2 regions of the Paenibacillus sp. J22P90 genome follow, and region 1 is predicted to be linked to the other one. Evidence: a T-box and tRNA genes for the amino acid it is inferred to sense, from the RefSeq annotation. Region 1 holds a T-box; the other holds one or more tRNA genes.
What was found. A T-box is a leader RNA that pairs with one kind of tRNA and senses whether it is charged. The one in region 1 lies ahead of ileS (isoleucine--tRNA ligase), so its partner is inferred to be a tRNA-Ile.
Positions count from the first base shown of each region.

Region 1 (10,328 bases):
TCGACGAATTCCTTGGCTCGTTCGTAGCGAAGCGAGTGGTCCAAGTGATGATCCCGACCGAAGTTTTGCGCAGTGATTTCCATGCTTGTCGTCACCGCGTTCCAGGCCGCTCGGCCTCCGCTAAGATGATCGAGTGAAGCGAATTTGCGCGCAACATGGAAAGGTTCGCTGTATGTGGTGGATACGGTACCTGCAAGACCAATATGCTTAGTGACTGAGGCCAACGCCGAGAGCAGCGTAAGAGGCTCAGCCCGAACGGGCACGGTATGTCGAACAGCCGTCTCCAGACGTTCTGGCAGTGTAGGGATATCCTCCACGAAAATCATATCGAATTTGCCTCGTTCGGCGATTTGCGCAAACTTCTTATAGAAATTGAACGTGAGCAGACCGCTGGTATCTGTATGCGGATGACGCCAAGCGGCTACGTGATGGCCGACGCCAAATATAAATGCTCCCAGATGAAGCTGTTTTTTTGTATTCCCCATAATGGATGCCTCCTCGAATGAATATTTAAATGGCTGATGCGCTGTTGGCGAATTGGCTTACAGGACGAGTGAGACCGAGATGTTCCCGCAATGTTGTGCCCGTATATTCGGTACGGAACAAGCCTCTTCTCTGCAGCTCAGGAATGACGTGCTCGACGAAATCCTCAAGGCCGCCGGGCAGCGTTGGCGGCATAATATTAAAGCCGTCGCAAGCGCCATGCGTGAACCATTCTTCGAGCTGGTCCGCGATCTGGCTCGGCGTGCCGGCAATCGTGCGGTGCCCGCGAGCGCCAGTCACGCGATAAATGAGCTGGCGAATCGTTAAGCCGTCTCGCCTTGCCATTTCGGAGACGAGCTGGAATCGACTTTTGCCTCCATTGACGTCTCCAAGATCGGGCAGATCGGGTAGAGGACCATCCAGCGGATAGCCGGTCAAATCGACGTTCAGTGAAGCGGAAAGCATGGAAAGTCCGACAGCTGGCAGCACTTGTTCCTGAAGAATTGCTTCCTTAGCCCTCGCTTCTTCCTCGGTTGCCCCGATGACGGCAAAGATGCCGGGCATAATCTTGATATCATCCGCTGAGCGGCCATTCGCAACGGCTAGAGACTTCACTTCACGGTAAAAACGCTGCGCTTCTTCCAGCGTCTGCCAAGCGGTGAAGACGACTTCGGCCGTTTCAGCAGCAAGCCGCTTTCCGGTTTCCGAAGCGCCCGCTTGGATGACCACGGGTCTGCCCTGCGGGGAACGCGGGAGGTTCAGCGGACCACGGACCGAGAAGGACTGACCTCGGTGATGAAGCTCGTGCACCTTGTCGGGATCAGCGAATTGTCCGCTTGATTTGTCAGCGATAATCGCGTCATCTTCCCAGCTATCCCAGAGCTTATTGACGATATCAACAAACTCCCGAGCTCGCTCGTAGCGATCCTCATGAACAGGATGTGCAGTGAGACCGAAATTTTGCGCCTCCTCATTACGGCCTGATGTCACGACGTTCCAAGCGGAGCGACCTCCACTGAGATGATCAAGCGTAGAAAATTCGCGTGCTAAATTGTAAGGGTCGTGATACGTCGTTGACACCGTAGCCGCAAGCCCGATCTGCTTCGTCACGCCGGATAAATAAGCGAGGAGGGTCAATGGCTCAGGTCTAACAGAAACGGTATGTTTAAAACCCGCTTGATTGTAGTTTGCGACAGCCAGTGTATCGGCGAGAAAAATCATATCGAATTTTCCGCGCTCCGCCAGCTGGGCAAAGTTCTCATAGAAAGCATGTTTCAGGATGCCGTGCGCGTCCGTATCTGGATGTCGCCAGGCGGCGACGTGGTGACCAACCTGAAATAGAAATGCGCCAAGGTGCATGTGCCGTTGATTATGATGAGTCATTTTTTTGCCTCCAATTCGTGAAATAAAAAAAGACTCCGTAAGATGAGCAACGTCTTAAACGCTGTCAGTTAGGGAGCCTTTGGATGACCAATGAGCTAATTTATGTTGTTGGAGTCATGTTATCAGGTTATTCCCGATTATTCAAGTGGGTTTTATGAGAAATAATGATTGACCCAATGAAAGGGCTGGTGTTATGATCGCTTTACATTCAAGATTTTTGCAGTTTTGTATCTCATATGAATAAGTCCACCGGACAACTGGAGGCTTCCAATTCGATTCTTACGTAGAATCGGGTCGGGAGTCTTTGTGTTTTTAAGATTCCTGAAGGAGTGATGTGTTATGTCAAGTATTCATTCGCAGAAGCAAGTAAGGAGGGGGCAGCAATGAGTGTCATTACACTAGATATCGATCTGCCTCACAAATGGTTTCACACGCCTCAAGGCACTCGGATTGAAGCTCTGAACAACATTCATTTAAGCATTAAACAAGGTGAATTTATTACGATTATCGGACCCAGCGGATGCGGTAAAAGCACGCTTCTAAAGATCATTGCAGGACTAGATACGGAGCATGAGGGAAAAGTGTTGCTGGATGGCCAGCAGGTTGTTAAGCCTGGTATTGATAAAGGGTTTATTTTTCAAGAGCATCGCTTATTTCCTTGGTTAACTGTTGAGAAAAATATAGCCGCCGATCTTTCCTTAAAGGATCCTGAGGTGCGCAAAAGAGTCGATGAATTGATTGAATTGGTCAAGCTGAAAGGCTTCGAGAAAGCTTACCCGCGAGAATTATCCGGGGGAATGTCGCAACGCGTGGCGATTGCAAGAGCTCTGCTGCGTGATCCTAAAGTGCTGCTGCTGGATGAACCGTTCGGAGCGCTGGATGCTTTTACACGATCACATCTACAGGAGGTTGCTCTGAACATTTGGGAAGCGAAACGCACGACGATGGTGCTGGTTACCCATGATATTGATGAGGCTGTCTTCCTTGCGAACCGTGTCGTTGTGATGAATGCAAGGCCAGGTACAATTCGTAACATTATTTCGGTCGATCTGCCGCATCCGAGAAAGAAAGCGTCGGTTTCCTTTTTGGAATTGCGCAAAGTCGTGATGAGTGAATTCGAGCGGGTCGAAGAATTGGAGCTTATCGATAGCTCAGGTATTTAAAAGAAAATAAGAGAAGAGGTGAATCCGTATGAGTCAAGCAGAAGTAGTAACAGGGGTTGGAAAGGGACTTGTACAAGCAAAGGCTCCCAAAGAAGCACAGTCTCCCCAGCAAAGCCAAAGCGCATTGAAAGCAGCGAAAAAAGATTCGAAGTGGCTGCTCGTCGTAAGAGGATCGATTTTGCCGTTAACCGTCCTTATCATTTGGCAAATTGTCGGTTCGTTAGGCATTATTTCGAAGACGCTGCTCCCGACGCCAGCTGAAATTGGGGTTGCCTTTTATGACCTGCTCATTACCGGGGAGTTATTTAAACATTTGAAAATCAGTATTTGGCGCGCAGCGGTTGGATTTTTGGTAGGAGGAAGTTTGGGGCTGCTATTCGGTTTATTAGTGGGCCTATTCCGCAAGTTTGAGCAGTCGGTAGACCCTTCGGTACAAATGCTGCGGACGATTCCCCACTTGGCGATTACGCCGCTATTCATTTTATGGTTCGGTTTTGGGGAGTTTTCAAAAATCTTATTAATTGCAAAAGGCGCCTTTTTTCCGCTTTATGTACAGACGTTTCTAGGCATCCGCAATGTGGATTCCAAATTGTTCGATGTAGCGCGCGTGCTGGAATTTAATCGAATTCAACAAATAACGAAGCTGGTGCTTCCGGCAGCGCTGCCTAACATTTTATTAGGATTGCGATTATCTATTGGGGTCGCTTGGCTCGGCTTAGTCGTGGCTGAAATCATGGGCTCCAGCGAAGGCGTGGGGTATCTGATTATGGATGCCAGACAGTTTTCACAGACGGCGATTGTGTTCGTCGGCATCTTAATTTTTGCTTTTGTCGGAAAAGGTTCAGATTCGCTGGTGCGGGTATTAGAGAAAAAGCTGCTCAAATGGCGAGACAGCTTTAATGGTTAAAAGGCCAATTTAACTAATCGTGAGGAGATGTTGGAGATGAGTATCGGACAAAGAAGATTGGGCAGATCAGGGTTAAAAGTATCCGAAGTGAGTCTCGGAACGATGGCTTTCGGTCGCTGGATTGATGAGAAAGCATCGGCAGAGGTGCTCGATACGGCGTTAGCATCAGGAATTACTTTGATCGATACAGCCGATGTGTATGGCTCAGGGATGGATAAAGGGAATCCGCTCGAAACGGGCGAATCCGAAACGATTCTAGGCAATCTGCTGGGCGCGCGCAGACATCAAATTGTTCTCGCCACCAAGGTTCACGGCAGAGTGGGACTAGGACCGAATGATGCGGGCCAGAGCCGATATCATATTGAACGTGCGATCGACAATAGCTTGAAAAGGCTAAAAACGGACTACATCGATCTCTATCAAGTGCATCGCTTCGATGAAGAAACACCGCTGGAAGAAACGTTGCGTGCGTTGGATGATCTGGTGCGAAAAGGAAAAGTTCGCTATATCGGCGCTTCCAATTATGCCGCTTGGCAAATTGCCAAGGCGCACGGCATCTCCGCTCGGCTTGGACTGGAAAGATACGAAAGCATCCAGCCGGAATACAGTCTCATCGCTCGGGGCATTGAGCAGGAACTGTTGCCTCTAGCCGCATCCGAAGGCGTCGGCGTCATTGTGTACAGTCCTCTTGGACGCGGCCTGCTGACAGGCAAGTACAGCTACGGCGGGCAGCCGCCGATTGGGTCGCGCGGAGCCGCAGGCGAGCAGCGTCTGAAGGTGCTGCTGGAGCAGAAGCGCAATTTCCACATCGTGGAGCAGCTGAAGCCGATTGCGGATCGGAGAGGCTGGACGTTGGCTCAGCTAGCGCTGAACTGGGTGTTGAGCCAACCGGCGATAACGTCTGCGATACTCGGTGTTTCCAAGCCGCAGCATATTACTGAAGTGCTGCCGGTTCTAGGCGAGAAGCTAAGCAGCGAGGAGCTTAATGAGATTGACGCGATTACAAGCGGCAAGCAATTGGAGTTGATCACCCGATGAGCGAGACGAAGCGGAAGGTGCATTTGAACGTGTTTTTGCGAGCGGCCGGTCATCATGAAGCGGCATGGCGTCATCCGGAGGTGTATCCGGAAGGGGATCTCGACATTCATTATTTGAGCAAAATGGCGCTGATCGCCGAACGGGGTCTGATGGACTCGGTTTTTTTAGCGGACGGCTATGCCGGACGTACGGCTAAGCTTGAGCCGTTTACGCAATTGGCTGCGTTGGCAGCCGTTACTCGTCATATCGGACTCATTGCAACAGTTGGGACAGTTTACAATGAGCCGTTCCACGTAGCCAGACAATTTGCTTCGCTTGACCACATTAGCGGAGGGCGGGCAGGATGGAATATCGTGACGGGTGCTGGCGATGCTTCGCACAACTTCGGCCGATCCGAACATCCTGAACTTACCGAGCGCTACATCAGCGCAGAGGAATTCGTTGAAGTGGTCAAGCAGCTGTGGGATAGCTGGGAGGATGATGCGCTTGTGTACGATAAACAGGCTGGCATCCTCATTGCGGAGGACAAAGTTCGTGAGATCAACTTTAAAGGCAATGTGTATGCCGTTAAGGGGCCACTGAATATTCCGCGTCCGCCGCAAGGCTATCCCGTGCTTGTTCAGGCGGGTTCATCCGAGCAAGGCAGGGAGCTTGCTGCGCGTACGGCCGAGGTTATCTTTACCGCACAACAGACGTTTGGTGCTGGTCAGGCGTTTTATTCGGATGTCAAAGGGAGACTGAAAAAGTACGGCCGCTCGGCTGATGAGCTGCATATTTTGCCCGGACTCAGCCCAATCGTTGCGGATACGGGGGCTGAAGCTCGTGACATTGAAGCTGAGCTGAATGGGTTAATGGATTTGCCTAAAGCGTTGCGTGCGATGTCCGAGCGCTTCGATGTCGATCTGGCAGCGTATCCGCTGGACGGTCCCGTTCCGCTGGACAAAGCCAAGACGGCTGAAGCGTTCAACGGCATTCGCAGCCGTCAGGAAGTCATTCTCGATGCGGCCCGCCGTGAAGGCATGACGATTCGGCAGCTGATCTACCGCCATGCGGGCGGCCATGGACATATTACATTTACCGGCTCGACGCTGCAGGTTGCCGATTTTATTGAGCAATGGTTCCGCGGGGGCGCGTCCGATGGGTTCAATATTTTGCCGCAGACGTTCCCCGGCGGGTTGGAAGCCTTCGTGCAGAAGGTTATCCCCGAGCTTCAGAATCGGGGCTTGTTCCGTACAGCTTACGAAGGGAAGACCCTTCGGGAGAACCTAGGGCTGGCGCGGCCAGGCAATGTGCGAAGCTTGGGTGACGCGCGAGCGGCGGGAGCTGTAAGACCCTGAAGGGTCTTACAGTACATATCGCAGACACGGGAGAGGACTTCATCGCCCAAGCTTCTGGTCACTATCCCCTCGGCTCAGGCTTCGACGCAAGCCAACCTGAGCGAAGGGAATAGTGGCTATAGATGCGTAGCCAAGCACAGTTCGGCAACATTTCTGAAGTCATAAAGCTTGTTTTTGCTTCCCATACAGATTGTGCTAAAATATGGATAGGCAGATTCATACTCTGCGTATGCTAGCGCACATCGATTTCCAAAATATTAATTTGGGAGGTTATAGTATGGATGATTATTTTTTGGTAAAAGACGGTAAAATTGTACGCTGGGACGGGCTTACTCTTGGAGGAACTAAAATTCGAGCCGACGAGTTAATAGAGTCTTTTGGACGTAAGGCTCTTGAAGAAATCGAGCGCTTTGGTTCTTATACGATTAAAAAAGCTTAAAACCGAGTATCCCGACTTCGGGTAAATGATAGCACAATAATTCGTCAGGCTGCCGATATCCATCATCGGCAGCCTGTTTCTATAATGGCAGGCTAGAACACGGTTGACATTTCTTCATTTTGATGCAAAAATAAATTAACTGAATGTTCGAATAAATTCATTGACGAGAAAGAGTACACTAAGCCCTTGTTCCACAGAGAGTTGGCACACGCTGAAAGCCAACGTTCAAGCTTTAGTCGAAAATCCTCTCCGAGAAGGAAAGCTGAAGAAGTGATGTAAGCTGACCCGGGGTCCTGCCGTTACAAAGGACGCGTATGATGGTACGTAGTGAGGTGTCGTAGGATTATGTTTTTCATAATCTGTGCGGAACTAGGGTGGTATCGCGAGATGAAATCTCGTCCCTTATGGGGCGGGATTTTTTTGCGTTTTTCCAATGTATCCGTCAATGAATGAACTTCAAGTTATAGCCAGCGGGAGGATGAGAAGTATGAGAAAAGTTGATGTGAAAGAGATGGCAAGGAATCGCGAGCTTCGAGTTCTCGAGCAGTGGAAACAAAACAATACATTTCGCAAATCCATTGAAAACCGCGAGGGGAAGCCGAATTTTGTTTTCTACGAAGGACCTCCGACTGCAAATGGGGAGCCGCATATCGGGCATGTACTTGGGCGTGTTATCAAGGATTTCATTGGCCGTTACAAAACGATGTCCGGTTACCGCGTCGTCCGCAAAGCAGGTTGGGATACGCATGGTCTTCCCGTCGAACTAGGTGTGGAGAAAAAATTAGGCATTTCCGGCAAACAGGAAATCGAGACATACGGCATCGCCGAGTTCGTGGAGAAGTGCAAAAGCAGTGTTTTCGAATATGAGAAACAGTGGCGTGAAATGACCGAAGCGATCGCCTACTGGACGGACATGGAGAACCCGTATGTGACGCTGACGAACGAGTATATCGAGAGTGTATGGCACATTTTAGCTACCATTCATCGAAAAGGGCTGCTGTATAAAGGTCATCGCGTAAGCCCGTATTGCCCGGACTGTCAGACAACGCTGAGCTCTCACGAAGTTGCGCAAGGGTATGAAGATGTCAAGGATTTGAGTGCCACCGTGAAGTTCACTAGCACGAATAGTGGAGAGCATTTTCTGGCATGGACGACAACGCCATGGACGCTGCCTGCCAATGTTGCTCTGGCTGTGAACAAAGATTTGGATTATGCCAAAGTTAAGCAAAATGGTGAAGTGTATATCGTCGCTAGCCAGCTCGTTGAAAAAGTAATGAAAGAGAACTATGAGATCCTATCCACGCATAAAGGTTCTGAGTTTGTAGGCACTTCCTATGTGGCGCCATTTGGCTATCTGCGTGTGAACAAAGGACATATCGTTGTCGATGCGGATTATGTCAGTGACGCCAGCGGTACTGGCATCGTCCATATCGCTCCAGCTCACGGAGAAGATGATTATCGTACCGTTCGTCAGCACGAATTGGATTTTGTAAATGTCGTGAACGCGGCAGGTCGGTATACCGATCAAATCACTGATTTTGCAGGACGGTTCGTGAAAGATTGCGACGTGGATATTGTCAAAAACTTGTCCGAGCGTCATCTGTTGTTTTCCAAAGAACGATATGAGCATAGCTATCCTTTCTGTTGGCGCTGCAAATCGCCGCTGCTCTATTACGCGACAGAGAGTTGGTTCATCAAAACGACGGCCATCAAAGATCAGTTAATTGAGAACAATAGCCAGATCACTTGGTATCCCTCGCATCTTCGTGAAGGACGTTTCGGTAAATTTCTGGAAGATCTCGTTGATTGGAATATCAGCCGGAACCGCTATTGGGGAACGCCGCTAAATGTGTGGGTTTGCCAAGATTGTTCAGTGGAATATGCACCGGACAGCCACCAGGATCTTCGTGATCGGTCCATCCATCCCATCGATGAAAGTCTTGAACTGCATAAACCCTACGTGGATGATGTGAAGCTACGGTGCTCTTGCGGAGGTATCATGGATCGAACCTCAGAAGTGATCGACGTCTGGTTCGACAGCGGGTCCATGCCATTTGCCCAGTATCATCAGCCTTTTGAGCATACGGATCAATTTCGTGAACAGTATCCTGCCGACATGATCTGCGAGGGGATTGATCAGACGAGGGGTTGGTTTTTCAGCTTGCTGGCCGTCTCCACGCTTTATAATGGGAAAGCTCCTTATAAGGCTGTTCTATCAACAGGTCATGTACTGGATGAGCATGGTCAAAAAATGTCCAAAAGCAAAGGCAACGGCATTGATCCTTGGGAAATCATCAACGAATATGGGGCGGATGCGTTTCGGTGGGCGTTGTTATCCGATAGTGCACCTTGGAATAGCAAACGTTTTTCCAGGCAAATCGTAGCTGAAGCGAAGTCTAAAGTCATCGATACGATCACGAATACGCATGCTTTTTATGCGCTGTATGCGACGATAGATGGGTATCAACCTGAAGAACATCCGCGGCAGGTCGCTGTGCATGTATTGGACCGCTGGATCTTGTCGAGATTGCATAGCACCTTGCAGCATGTTATAAAAGGGCTCGAGATCTACGATTTCTTGAATCCAGCGAAGCAAATCGAAGCTTTTGTAGATGAGATGAGCAATTGGTATATCCGGCGTTCTCGGGATCGTTTTTGGGGCAATGGATTAAACGCTGATAAATGTTCAGCCTATCAAACATTACGGGACGTTTTGCTGACGCTTGCCAAAATGATAGCCCCGTATGCGCCGCTAATGGCAGATGATTTGTACGATAATTTAGGAGGCGTGGAAAGTGTTCATCTGACTGACTATCCGGTCGTGAACGAGGCTTTACGTGATCCAGCACTTGAAAATGATATGGAAGCTGTGCGGCAAATCGTAGAATTAGCTCGCAATATTCGGAATGAAACAGGCATCAAGACCCGCATGCCGCTGTCTGAGCTGCTCATTTCACTTGACCGTGACTGTAATCTGAGTCAATTCGAAGACATCATCAAAGATGAGATCAACGTCAAAGAAATCCGAGTCGTGCAGAGTGATGCCGGTTTCGTGCACTACAATTTTAAATTAAACTTGAAAACAGCGGGTAAAAAGTATGGTAGATTCGTGGGTCCTGTGCAAAATCATTTGAAAGGCCTGTCCGCCCAGGAAGCGAAAGCTGCCTTCGACAACGGCTATCTGGATGTTACAGTCGATGGAGAAGCTCTGCACATCCTACTGGATGATTTACTTGTGGAAAAACAAGCAAATGAAGGCTTCGCCTCAGCAACTGGTTACCAAATGACAGTCGCCTTAAATACGACTATCACTGAAGAGTTAGAGCAGGAAGGTATGGTTAGAGAGGTCATCCGTTCCGTTCAGGACTATCGTAAAAAGCTAGGACTCCCTATTGATCAACGTGTACATCTCGTACTCGATGTGGATGACAAGTTGAAAGCGGCGTTAACGCGGTTTGAGCATGTTTTGCAGGAAAGCGTGTTGCTGACACGTGTTAGCTATGCCAAAGAACCCCAGATGGAGTCGGTGTTGATCGGGGAAAATCATGTAGGTTTGTTGATTGAGTAGTGTGAAATCA
Region 1 covers NZ_JCAUAY010000010.1:201,309-211,636, forward strand. Annotated here, with positions in the region: gene AC58UX_RS27345 (LLM class flavin-dependent oxidoreductase) at 1-485, opposite strand, end outside; gene AC58UX_RS27350 (LLM class flavin-dependent oxidoreductase) at 511-1,866, opposite strand; gene AC58UX_RS27355 (ABC transporter ATP-binding protein) at 2,250-3,029, shown strand; gene AC58UX_RS27360 (ABC transporter permease) at 3,058-3,936, shown strand; gene AC58UX_RS27365 (aldo/keto reductase) at 3,973-4,974, shown strand; gene AC58UX_RS27370 (LLM class flavin-dependent oxidoreductase) at 4,971-6,311, shown strand; gene AC58UX_RS27375 (hypothetical protein) at 6,589-6,750, shown strand; T-box leader at 6,902-7,156, shown strand; gene ileS (isoleucine--tRNA ligase) at 7,238-10,318, shown strand.

Region 2 (10,328 bases), on a different contig from region 1:
TCGGACCCAAGAGCAGCGATTGAAGCGATTATCGATTCAGTTGTGTAGCACTATATTTTATTCTCGGAAGGAACGTGAAGTATGAGTAAGCTCGAAACAATCGCGCAGCATATTGCAGCGTCGTTACTAGATATTGAAGCGGTGGCTCTTCGTCCGCAGCAGCCTTTTACATGGACATCAGGACTGAAGTCTCCGATTTATTGTGATAATCGTTTGACGATGTCACACCCTGCGATCCGTGAAGCGATTGCTGATGGCTTTGCAGCGTTGATCAAAGAGAAATTCCCTGAAGCTGAGGTTGTTGCTGGAACAGCAACAGCAGGTATTCCTCATGCGGCATGGGTAGCTCAAAAGCTTGGTCTGCCAATGATCTACATTCGTGATAAAGCGAAAGGGCATGGCAAAGAGAACCTGATCGAAGGTTCTGTGAAACCAGGTCAAAAAGTCATTGTCATCGAAGACTTGATTTCTACAGGCGGAAGCTCGCTGAAAGCGGCGCTTGCTGTGAAAGATGCGGGAGCAGAAGCACTTGGCGTCCTTGCGATTTTCTCCTACGAGCTGGATAAAGCGACTGATGCGTTCGCGGAGGCAGAAATGCCACTACACACACTATCCAACTATTCGACATTGCTAGAAGTTGCTTTGGAAAAAGGCAAAATCCAGCAAGCGGATATGGAACTGCTGCGTTCCTGGAGAGTTAATCCGTCTGCATACGGCGTATAATTCTGCCTTGTTGGCGAGAATTGACGAAATATGTAGCATTCCTTTATACTAATGGAGTGCTTAATGCAAGATCTCGCGAAGAACCAAGCGCAGGTTACCGCTCCAGCGGCGCCGCATTTGGGTGCCAATCTTGACATTCGCGTCTAATAAGAAGAAGCTCTACCTTTATGAAAAGGTGAGCTTCTTTTTTTATTTGGCCTGCTTGGTAAGCAGATCGATGAAAGCTTGCAGCGGCTGGGACATCCACTTTTTCGGATGAAGCACGAGCTGTAAGTCCATAGAAAGCTGTGTGTGCGTAAAAGGGAGCTGAACGAGCTTGCCTAAGGCCAACTCATTTGCAACGGTGATACGAGGTAGTAAAGCGATCCCTAAGCCGCTCATGACACAATGTTTGATGGTTTCAACATTCCCTAATTCGAAACCGATTTGCAGCTGAACAGCATTGTCCTTCAGCAATCGTTCAAACTTCCCACGATAAATACAGCCTGCTTCCGTTACGATAAATTCCGTATTTCCAAGGTCGGCGAGCTGAATATGCTCTTGCCCAGCCAGAGGGTGGTCCACTGGAGCGATGAAGACCAGCTGTTCCTCTCGGACACTTGTACATGCAAGTGTGGGATCTGCTGGATATTGATCTAATAGGAGTCCAATATCATAATCGCCTTCTTTTACCTTGGAAAGGATAGAGGTTTCACTGTCAGGAAATAACTGGATATTAAGTCCGGGATATAGCTGCTTTAATTCATGGAGAAAAGGGGGCAAATAGTAGGCAGCTAGGGAGTTAATTGTACCGATGGTCAACGTTCCACTTACTTGATGGGCAATCATTTCTTTGGATTGATCATAGAGCTCCAACATTTGCCCAGTTAGCACAAGTAAGCTTTCACCAGGTGGTGTGAGCCGCAATTGTCGCCCATATCTTTCGAATAAGGGAACACCATATTCACGTTCCAGCTTTTGAATTTGCATCGTAATGCTGGATTGCACATAGCCTAATTCTTCTGCAGCACGTGTGAAGCTTTTCCTTCGAGCAACCTCTCGGAAGGTGCGGAAATACGTCAGATCCATGACTAGCCTCGCTTTAATATCAAAATTTTTGATGAGTTCTATCATTTATTATAGCTAACTGTGATGGATAGTTCCATGCTAAAGTAAATGTACAAACAAACGAGGCAGGGAGATGGTTGATATGCTAAAAGAACAGGACCTACAGGGGATTTATGTACCGATCATCACCCCTTTTGATGAAGAATGTGAAGTGGATGCAGCATCCTTTTATAACCAGGCTTATAACTTGTTTCAAGATGAAATAGATGGGTTGGTTGTCAATGGAACGACAGGGGAATCACCTACCATTACGAAAGACGAACTAGGCGTCTTGTTCGCTACCGCACAGGCGGCTCGCGATGCTGCTCATGTGCAAGTCCCGCTCGTCGTTGGAACAGGCACGAATGATACGTTATCCACGGTTAAAAAGACAGAGCAGGCTGGAGAGCTCGGAGCCGAAGCAGCTTTAGTTGTCGTTCCTTATTACAACCGGCCAAGCCAGCAGGGGATTATTGAACATTTTCGCCGTGTTGCAAGTGTTGGCGTACCGGTGATATTGTATGATGTACCACATCGTACAGGTGTAACGTTGGAACTCGATACCGTGCGTACGATTCTCGACATCGACGGTGTTATCGGGATGAAAGACAGCACGCCGAATACGGGGCTAGTTACGGAGTTGACGCGACTTGGCTCTAAACCTGTTCTCTGCGGCGAAGATTCACTGCTGTATGCAGCGCTGCAGTCCGGGGCTAAAGGTGTGATGAGTGCTTCTGCGAACGTGGAGACGGAGCGGTTTGTATCGTTCTATCGGAGTTTTGTGGCTGGTGAATTGGAGCAAAGTCGCAAAGAATTCGAAGACCTGCTTCCGCTTGTTCGCTTGCTCTTTCAAGAGCCGAATCCAGCTCCGCTCAAATGGCTGCTTCATCAACAAGGCGTCATAGCCTCGGGAGCATTGCGTTTGCCGCTTTTGCCAGTGACAGAGAGTTTGCAAGCGAAATTAGCGGTGTATTTGTAGAGTAGGAGTGTGTTAAGGGTGGAACGAAAAAAAGTGTTCACAGGTTCTCCGTGGGAGCCGGTTGTTGGCTACTGTCGTGCGATTCGTGTTGGCGACCGTATTGAGGTGGCAGGGACAACGGCGATGAAGGATGGCGAGGTTGTTGGCGTTGGCGATGCCTATGAACAGGCTAGATTCATTTTGGAGACGATCGAGCAAGCGTTGAATGAGCTAGGTGCACAGCTGGCAGATGTCATACGTACACGCATGTATGTGACGGATATTACGCGATGGGAAGAGTTTGGTAGAGCGCATGGGGAGTTTTTTCGGGATGTGCAGCCTGTGGCGACCATGGTTGAGGTGAAGGCGCTGATAGACCCGCAATTGCTGATTGAGATCGAGGTGGAGGCGGTTGTTAGAGGATAGTCCACGATTAGGCGTCGTTTAACGGACATAGGCGTCACTATACTGCTGTAATCGTCTAAATAGAATTCTAACGGACACTAGAGTCACTATTGCCTCATTAGGGGAGCGAATCTCCTATTTTGAGCCAAATAGTGGTCTCAGTGTCCGTTAGACGTTAAAGTAGGTCGTTGTTTTTTACGTATAAGCTCATTTGTGTCCGTTAGCAGCAGCCAACGTTTAGCCCACTCGTTTACCTAAAATGATCAAATCACGCTCTATGCCATCCAATTCGGCGACGCCGGGCAGATGCGCCCAATTGGTGAAGCCGAATTTGCGGAAAAGCTGCAGACTCGGCTCATTATGGCCGAAAATAAAGCCTAACAATGATTTCAAACCAAGCTTAGGACTTGCTTCCAGTGCATGTTCCATCAACAAGCGTCCAATACCTTGACCGCGATATGCTTCATCTACATAAATGCTAACTTCCGCAGTGGCGTTATAGGCGGGTCGCCCATAGAACGACTGGAAGCTCAGCCAGCCACAGATGCTGCCCTCATTTTCAAGCACCCATAAAGGGCGAAAATCAGGGGAGTGCTCATGAAACCATCGCTCACGACTGGCTGTTGTGACAGGCTCCGTATCTGCGGTAACCATACGACCTGCGATTGTTGAGTTGTAAATGCGTACGATTTCAGCTAAATCTTCCAATTGTGCATCGCGGATATGTAATTGCTTCCCCATGAAATTTACTCCTTTTGCTTAAGCTTAATTAGATGCTATTTCGTCTCGGATTGAGCAGCAAGCTTCAGCCAGTAACGGCTGATTGTTTCCGTGCCATTGTCCCAATTCATCAAATGGAAATGCTCATTCGGTGCATGCAAATTCTCCCCAGGCAATCCGAACCCCATCAACACTACAGGGGCATCCAGCACACGGCCTAATACTTCAACAATTGGGATTGACCCACCGCTCCGCGTGTATACCGGAAATTCACCGAAGGTTTCCTCATAAGCTTCCGCCGCCGCAACCATAACAGGCTCATCGATCGGTGTGATAAAAGGATTGCCTCGCAATTGACGGTCCAACGTAATGGACACGCCTGGCAGCGATTGTGCATGAATATGGGCTTCGACCAAATCCATGATTTCCTCAGGCACCTGCGCAGCGACTAAACGACATGCGATTTTAGCAATAGCACGATTTGGAATGATCGGTTTGATCCCCTCACCTTGGAAACCGCCACTTACGGAAGTGATTTCGAGTGTAGGTCGGGAAGTCGTTTGCTCATAGAAGGAGAAGCCTTTTTCTCCGTACAGATCCGTTACATTTAAATTCGTGCGAACCTTGTTTTCATCGGGTTCCACTTGCTTGAACGCCTCTCGTTCTTTGTCAGAAAGGGCAATAACACGGTCATAGAAACCTTGTACCGCTACTCGACCATCCTCGTCATGAAAGGAGCTTAGCAGCTTGGACAACGCGTGAATCGGGTTTTGTACCGCACCGCCGAAAAGTCCGGAATGCAGATCGCTATTCGCACCGTCGATGGTGATCTCGAATCCAGCTAAGCCACGCAGGCCATACATAAGCGCTGGCTTGCCAGGACCGTGCATTTGCGTGTCGGATAATACTACCGAATCGGCTTGCAATTTCGCTGCATGATCTTCAACAAAAGCGGGGAGGTTTTTACTCGCGATTTCTTCCTCGCCTTCAATACAGAACTTCACGTTAACGGGAAGCGTCCCATGTGTTTGGAGGAAAGCTTCAACCACCTTTACGTAAAGCAAAAGCTGGCCTTTATCGTCCGTGCTGCCACGTCCGAAGAGCTTATTATCACGAATAATCGGCTCAAAAGGAGGCGTTTCCCACAGCTCTAAAGGCTCTGCAGGCTGTACATCATAATGGCCATAAATCAGAACCGTCGGTTTGCCAGGTGCGTGCAGCCAATCCGCGTAAACAACGGGGTGACCTTTCGTTGGCATGATTTCGACATTCTCAAGTCCTGCTTTTGTCAATGATTGTGCAGTCCACTCAGCACACCGCTGTATATCGGGTTGATGCTGGGCAACCGCACTAATGCTTGGAATTCGCAAAAACGCCAAGAGTTCCTCTATGTGTTCATCCCTATGCGTTTGTAAGTAGCTTTTGATCGATTCAATCATGGTTGTTTGCTCCTTTTTTCTGCTGCCAAATAGTCTACATCACTTAACTTCCCCAAAAGCAGGGAAATTCCTGCTATTCCTGTAAACCGTCACATTTTATTTGTCATATGGTCAAAAAAAGCTGGATTTTCGTCCAATGAGGGTACGCCGTGACTTGGATTGCTAATAAGAGAACCTTATTATGGTTAAGCTAGAGGTAACGATCTGAATATAATGGAGTGATGAACATGAACTGGATTTATTGGGCGAAGTTATATGACTCGAAGTTTCAAGCTGGCTGTTTAGCGAAAAGAATGGAAGAAGATTGGTGGATCTATGGGTATGAGTGCCCGCAGGAAGTTGAAGTTTACAAGTCGAAAAAAGGTCGTTTTGGCGTAAGGTATAACACCTAAAAGATTAAACTTTGCATAAATTAACGCTTGACTAAGCCCGCGCCGTTAGTGTATATTTATTTTTGTCGCTGTTGAGCGGCACACATGACGCGGGGTGGAGCAGCTCGGTAGCTCGTCGGGCTCATAACCCGAAGGCCGCAGGTTCAAATCCTGCCCCCGCAACCAAATTTCATTAGGGCCTATAGCTCAGTTGGTTAGAGCGGTCGGCTCATAACCGATTGGTCGGGGGTTCGAGTCCCTCTGGGCCCATAGCACGGAAACCCTTGGTAGATAAGGGTTTTTATTTATTTTAGAGACAAAACAAGCCTCTCGTTTTCCATCGTGATGATGGAAATGAGGGGCTTGTGCACATTTTGAGCACTTTAGGCAGAAATCCGTCTGAGCCATCATCCTTCCAACGGAAGCCGAATCTCGATCAATGTTCCTTCATTTATTTTACTTTGATACGTAATACTGCCATGGTGTTGTTTAATAATCTTATGGCTGATCATAAGCCCGAGCCCAGTTCCCTTTTCTTTCAGCGTATAAAAAGGCTGCCCTAAACGAGGCATTATCTCCTCAGGTATCCCACAACCTTGATCTTTAACCACAATCACACACTCATCTTCCACTTGTCGCAGACTGATCTGAATCTCTCCGCCATGAGGCATGGACTCTATGGCATTCTTTAAAATGTTGAGAAAGACCTGTTTTAACTGGTTTTTTTCACAGGTTATAAATAAACTAGCAAGTTCGACATTCAATATAAATTCAATATTGCGCAAGAGGGCCTGGGGTGAGAGAAACTCGACCGTATGTTTAATTAATTCTTTTAGATCCGTTCGGGAAAGTTGAGCAGCTTGCGGTTTGGCCAAAGAAAGGAGTTCACTCGTAATGATTTCAATACGTTCCAGCTCACTAAGGAGTAAATCATTATATTTGATCCAGGGATTTTCCTTTTTGTAAATTTGAAGAAAGCCTTTAATGGTTGTAAGTGGATTTCGAATTTCATGAGCGACACCTGCTGCCATTTCCCCGACAATGGAAAGCTTCTCCGACTGCAATAGGAATTGTTCTGCTTTTTTGCGTTCAGAGATATCTCTGCTAATAATGACGATGTGTTCGACACTACCGCAAGTTCCTTTAACCGGCATACAGCGAGATTCAAATTCGATCCAATGTCCTTCTATATGCAGTAACCGGAATTCCATAGCATGTGATTCCATCTTTTCAAACATTTTAGTTAATGTATGCTTAAATATGCTCAAATCATCGGGATGTATGAGCTTACAAATTTCCGTACCTTGCAATTTTAAGTTCTGATAACCCAATACGTGCTCATGAGAAGGCGAAAAGTAACTAATGTAATGACCTTTATCCATAACCATGATAAGGTCGGATGTATTTTCAGCAATCAATCGATATTTGGATTCACTGGTTTCTAAGTTTTTCTCGATGGATTTTTTCTCGGTAATGATTCTTCGGAGTCTCTCATTGGATTCAATCAATAAGCCCCCGAGGATGACACCCAACAATACAAACAATACGTATTGAAGGTGAAAAAGAGGCTGGTCCAGTAAAATTTGAAACGAAAGTACAGTCACCATATAGAGAAAAATATAGGCTCCATATAAGATTGCGCTTTTTCTAAGCGGAGAGAGATGCTTAATTACCGCATGGAGGGCAGAGAGTACTGTCATGATGAGTGCCCATCCCACGATTGCAGGTACCCAATTTCCACTGGCGTATAGCCTTGCAAGTAAAGAGAAAAAACCAGTAATTAATCCTGCCACTGGACCAAAATAAGTGAAAATTAGAATGACAGGGGCATACCGAATGTCGTAAGAAAAGCCTAGTTGCTTAACCGACAACATGACAAGAATAATGGAAACAAGCCCCCCATAAAATCCTGCCCAAAGGTGGTGTTGCTTCATTAATCTATAGTTTGAGAACGAACGGATTACGAACGAGCGAATTACGATTGGTGTACTGATCAAGAGTGAAAAAATAGAGAGATTTACAATATAGTCGAAAAGAAACAATATACTCACCCATATCTATTAATATTCACTACGGTATACCTTCTATCATAAACTTGTGAGACCAGTATTACCATATAAATCTATATTTTTATAGCAACTTGTAAAAACGCATGTCATCTATTATAGTGAAAACATCGTAATTACTCTTAACTGATTGTTGGGGTTCAAGTCCCTGAAGGAGTCCGTGATGTGCCGAAATATTAAACCACTGTTTAACTATGAACCGACTGTAACGGAAGATGAAGTTCGGGCTGCTTCGCTGCAATTTGTACGTAAGATATCTGGGTTTACAGAGCCTTCCAAAGCGAATGAAGCTGCATTCCAGCAGGCTGTTCAAGAGGTAGCGTTGGCAGCGCAAAAGCTAATGGATTCCTTGGTTACGCATGCAGAGCCCCGTAATCGCGAGGTTGAAGCCATACGTGCCAAGGAGCGAAATGCGATTCGATTTGGTACGAAATAAGTATGCCAGAACGGGGCTTTTCTCTACGGAGAGAAGCCTTTTTTTGAGCCCGAAAACAAGCCCTCTAGTTTTCTGGTGGTGTCGGGTAGGTCTTATTTCACATATGCTGAGTATACCAAATGAAAAGTAGGTGAGTGCAAGTGACGAAAGGGTTTGATTGTTCAACGCCGCTGACGGCACAACGAGCGGCTACTTTCTTCGGACAAGGATATGTCTTTGTTGCCAGGTATTTAGTGCCAACTGGTGCAAAAGCTTTAACGAAATCAGAGGCTGATATAATAAGTGATGCGGGTTTGCAGTTGGTTTCTGTTTATGAGACCACAGCGAATCGTGCGCTAGGTGGAAGAGCCGCCGGATTGGCGGATGGGGCAACGGCTTTGGAAGTTGCAGCGCGAGTAGGTCAGCCAGAAGGCAGCTGTATCTACTTTGCTGTAGACTTTGATGTTTCTGCTGCACAAATGCCGACGGTCATTGCCTATATACAAGCTGCAAGTGAAGCTACGCCTGCGTTTACAACAGGGGTGTATGGTTCGTATGCCGTGATGGAGGCTGTGAATGCCGCAGGTGCTTGCTCTCATTTCTGGCAAACCTACGCTTGGAGTGCGGGGAAGAAATCAACGTTTATCCATATTTATCAATATTTGAATGATGTGATGGTGAATGGAATCGCGATAGATCATGATGAATCTTATGGGAATGAAGGTTGGTGGAACAAAAGGGTAACGCCTGAACCGCCTAGCTATCCGCTTTCGGTTCAAGATGCGAATGCGATCATCCCATTCTTGTCAGCTGGCTACATGGCAACGGCTTCGCAGGCTGCTCGAGATGAATTTCATCGACTTGCCAAGGAATTGCGGAAGGCTTCTGGTCAACCTCTGTAAAATAATAAGGCCCGGCAGCTCTGGATTCTTCTTGAGCTGTCGGGCTTTAATCATTGGATTTCCGCGGTGCGTATGTACCACCGATCTTGCAAAGAGGCGCGTTCTAAATGAAAGCGTACGTGGCGGCTCGATACCGCGGAAGCTCTAGCTGCGGTCATCGTCACGTCGACCGCTGTGTTGAGTTCAAGGAGCTGGGACACATCCTGCTCCTTGAACTTGGTTGAGCGGCGCATGCTGCGCACGTGCATCGCCTGTTCTTGCCCTGTGGTGACCTGCAGCAGCTGCAGGTCACCTTGATGTGCGGCGCTGATCCAGACGTCGATCAGCGCGTAGGGGGAGAGCTTGCTGACGTAGTCCAGCAGCAAGCCTGCCGCTCGGTGCACCATGACTTGGTGCGCCGGGTCAACGGAGCGGGAGCCGTGGGTCACGCTCCCGAGGAAGTGAATGCAGAAATGACCGTCGAAGTCATTTCCCGGTATACCATCACCGCCATGCGGCATGCCGTGCATGGAGGCGGCCAGCGTGCGGCCGTTCAGCTTCACTAGGACCGCTCGGCGGTCCCAGCTCCATTGGCCGCCATAAATGCTTTTGAGCGTCGCGGAGTCGGTCTTCGTAAGCGGCTGTACATCCGCATGATGGGAGCCCGCGCGACGCTGCCCTTCAAAGCTAAGGCCGCTCTCCACGTCGAGGACGGTGAAGGAACTGTATTTAGGAAGCACGGGACTGGCTTCCTCCCAGGTGAGCAGCTCTCCATAGTGCTTCGCGCGGAGAGCTTGCACTTGTGCCTGAAGCGCTTCGTGCGCCTTCGACGAGACTGTTATAATTTGCTTCGCAGCTAAATCGATAATCTCACCAGTTGGCGTCACGCCGAACAGGACGGATTGCCCTTTTTTCATATAGCGGAGTGTGGTGTCTGGGAGGAGAGGTTCCACATATGGCTTTCCAGCCGTCCCTTCTTCAAGCGCAAGATGTAACGTTTTATCTGCAAAAGTCGATTCTGTTTGATAAGCAGCCCGAGGGGAGGACTTCACAAGCAATTGAAAAGTATCCTCGGCTGTAGCTTCCTGATGTAGTGGGGTGAAGCTTTGCGCATGCGTTCCAGCTCCTATCCATAGATTCAAAATAACCACAAGAAGGAAGGTGACGAGTAGGTGTAGCTGCCTGTTGTGAGATCGAACTGAAAACATGTGAGTGAGGTCTTCCTCCTTTTTGAATTGTAGATAGCCATAGCTAAGTGTTTACT
Region 2 covers NZ_JCAUAY010000005.1:176,049-186,376, forward strand. Annotated here, with positions in the region: gene pyrF (orotidine-5'-phosphate decarboxylase) at 1-48, shown strand, start outside; gene pyrE (orotate phosphoribosyltransferase) at 82-723, shown strand; gene AC58UX_RS18120 (LysR family transcriptional regulator) at 913-1,836, opposite strand; gene dapA (4-hydroxy-tetrahydrodipicolinate synthase) at 1,913-2,788, shown strand; gene AC58UX_RS18130 (RidA family protein) at 2,807-3,193, shown strand; gene AC58UX_RS18135 (GNAT family N-acetyltransferase) at 3,410-3,913, opposite strand; gene AC58UX_RS18140 (dipeptidase) at 3,949-5,331, opposite strand; gene AC58UX_RS18145 (hypothetical protein) at 5,559-5,723, shown strand; tRNA gene AC58UX_RS18150 (tRNA-Met) at 5,812-5,888, shown strand; tRNA gene AC58UX_RS18155 (tRNA-Ile) at 5,899-5,972, shown strand; gene AC58UX_RS18160 (ATP-binding protein) at 6,110-7,753, opposite strand; gene AC58UX_RS18165 (DUF2277 domain-containing protein) at 7,932-8,204, shown strand; gene AC58UX_RS18170 (DUF1906 domain-containing protein) at 8,345-9,085, shown strand; gene AC58UX_RS18175 (hypothetical protein) at 9,136-10,272, opposite strand.
Region 2: it has a tRNA-Ile gene. The T-box ahead of ileS (isoleucine--tRNA ligase) is inferred to sense a tRNA for this amino acid. The anticodon was not compared.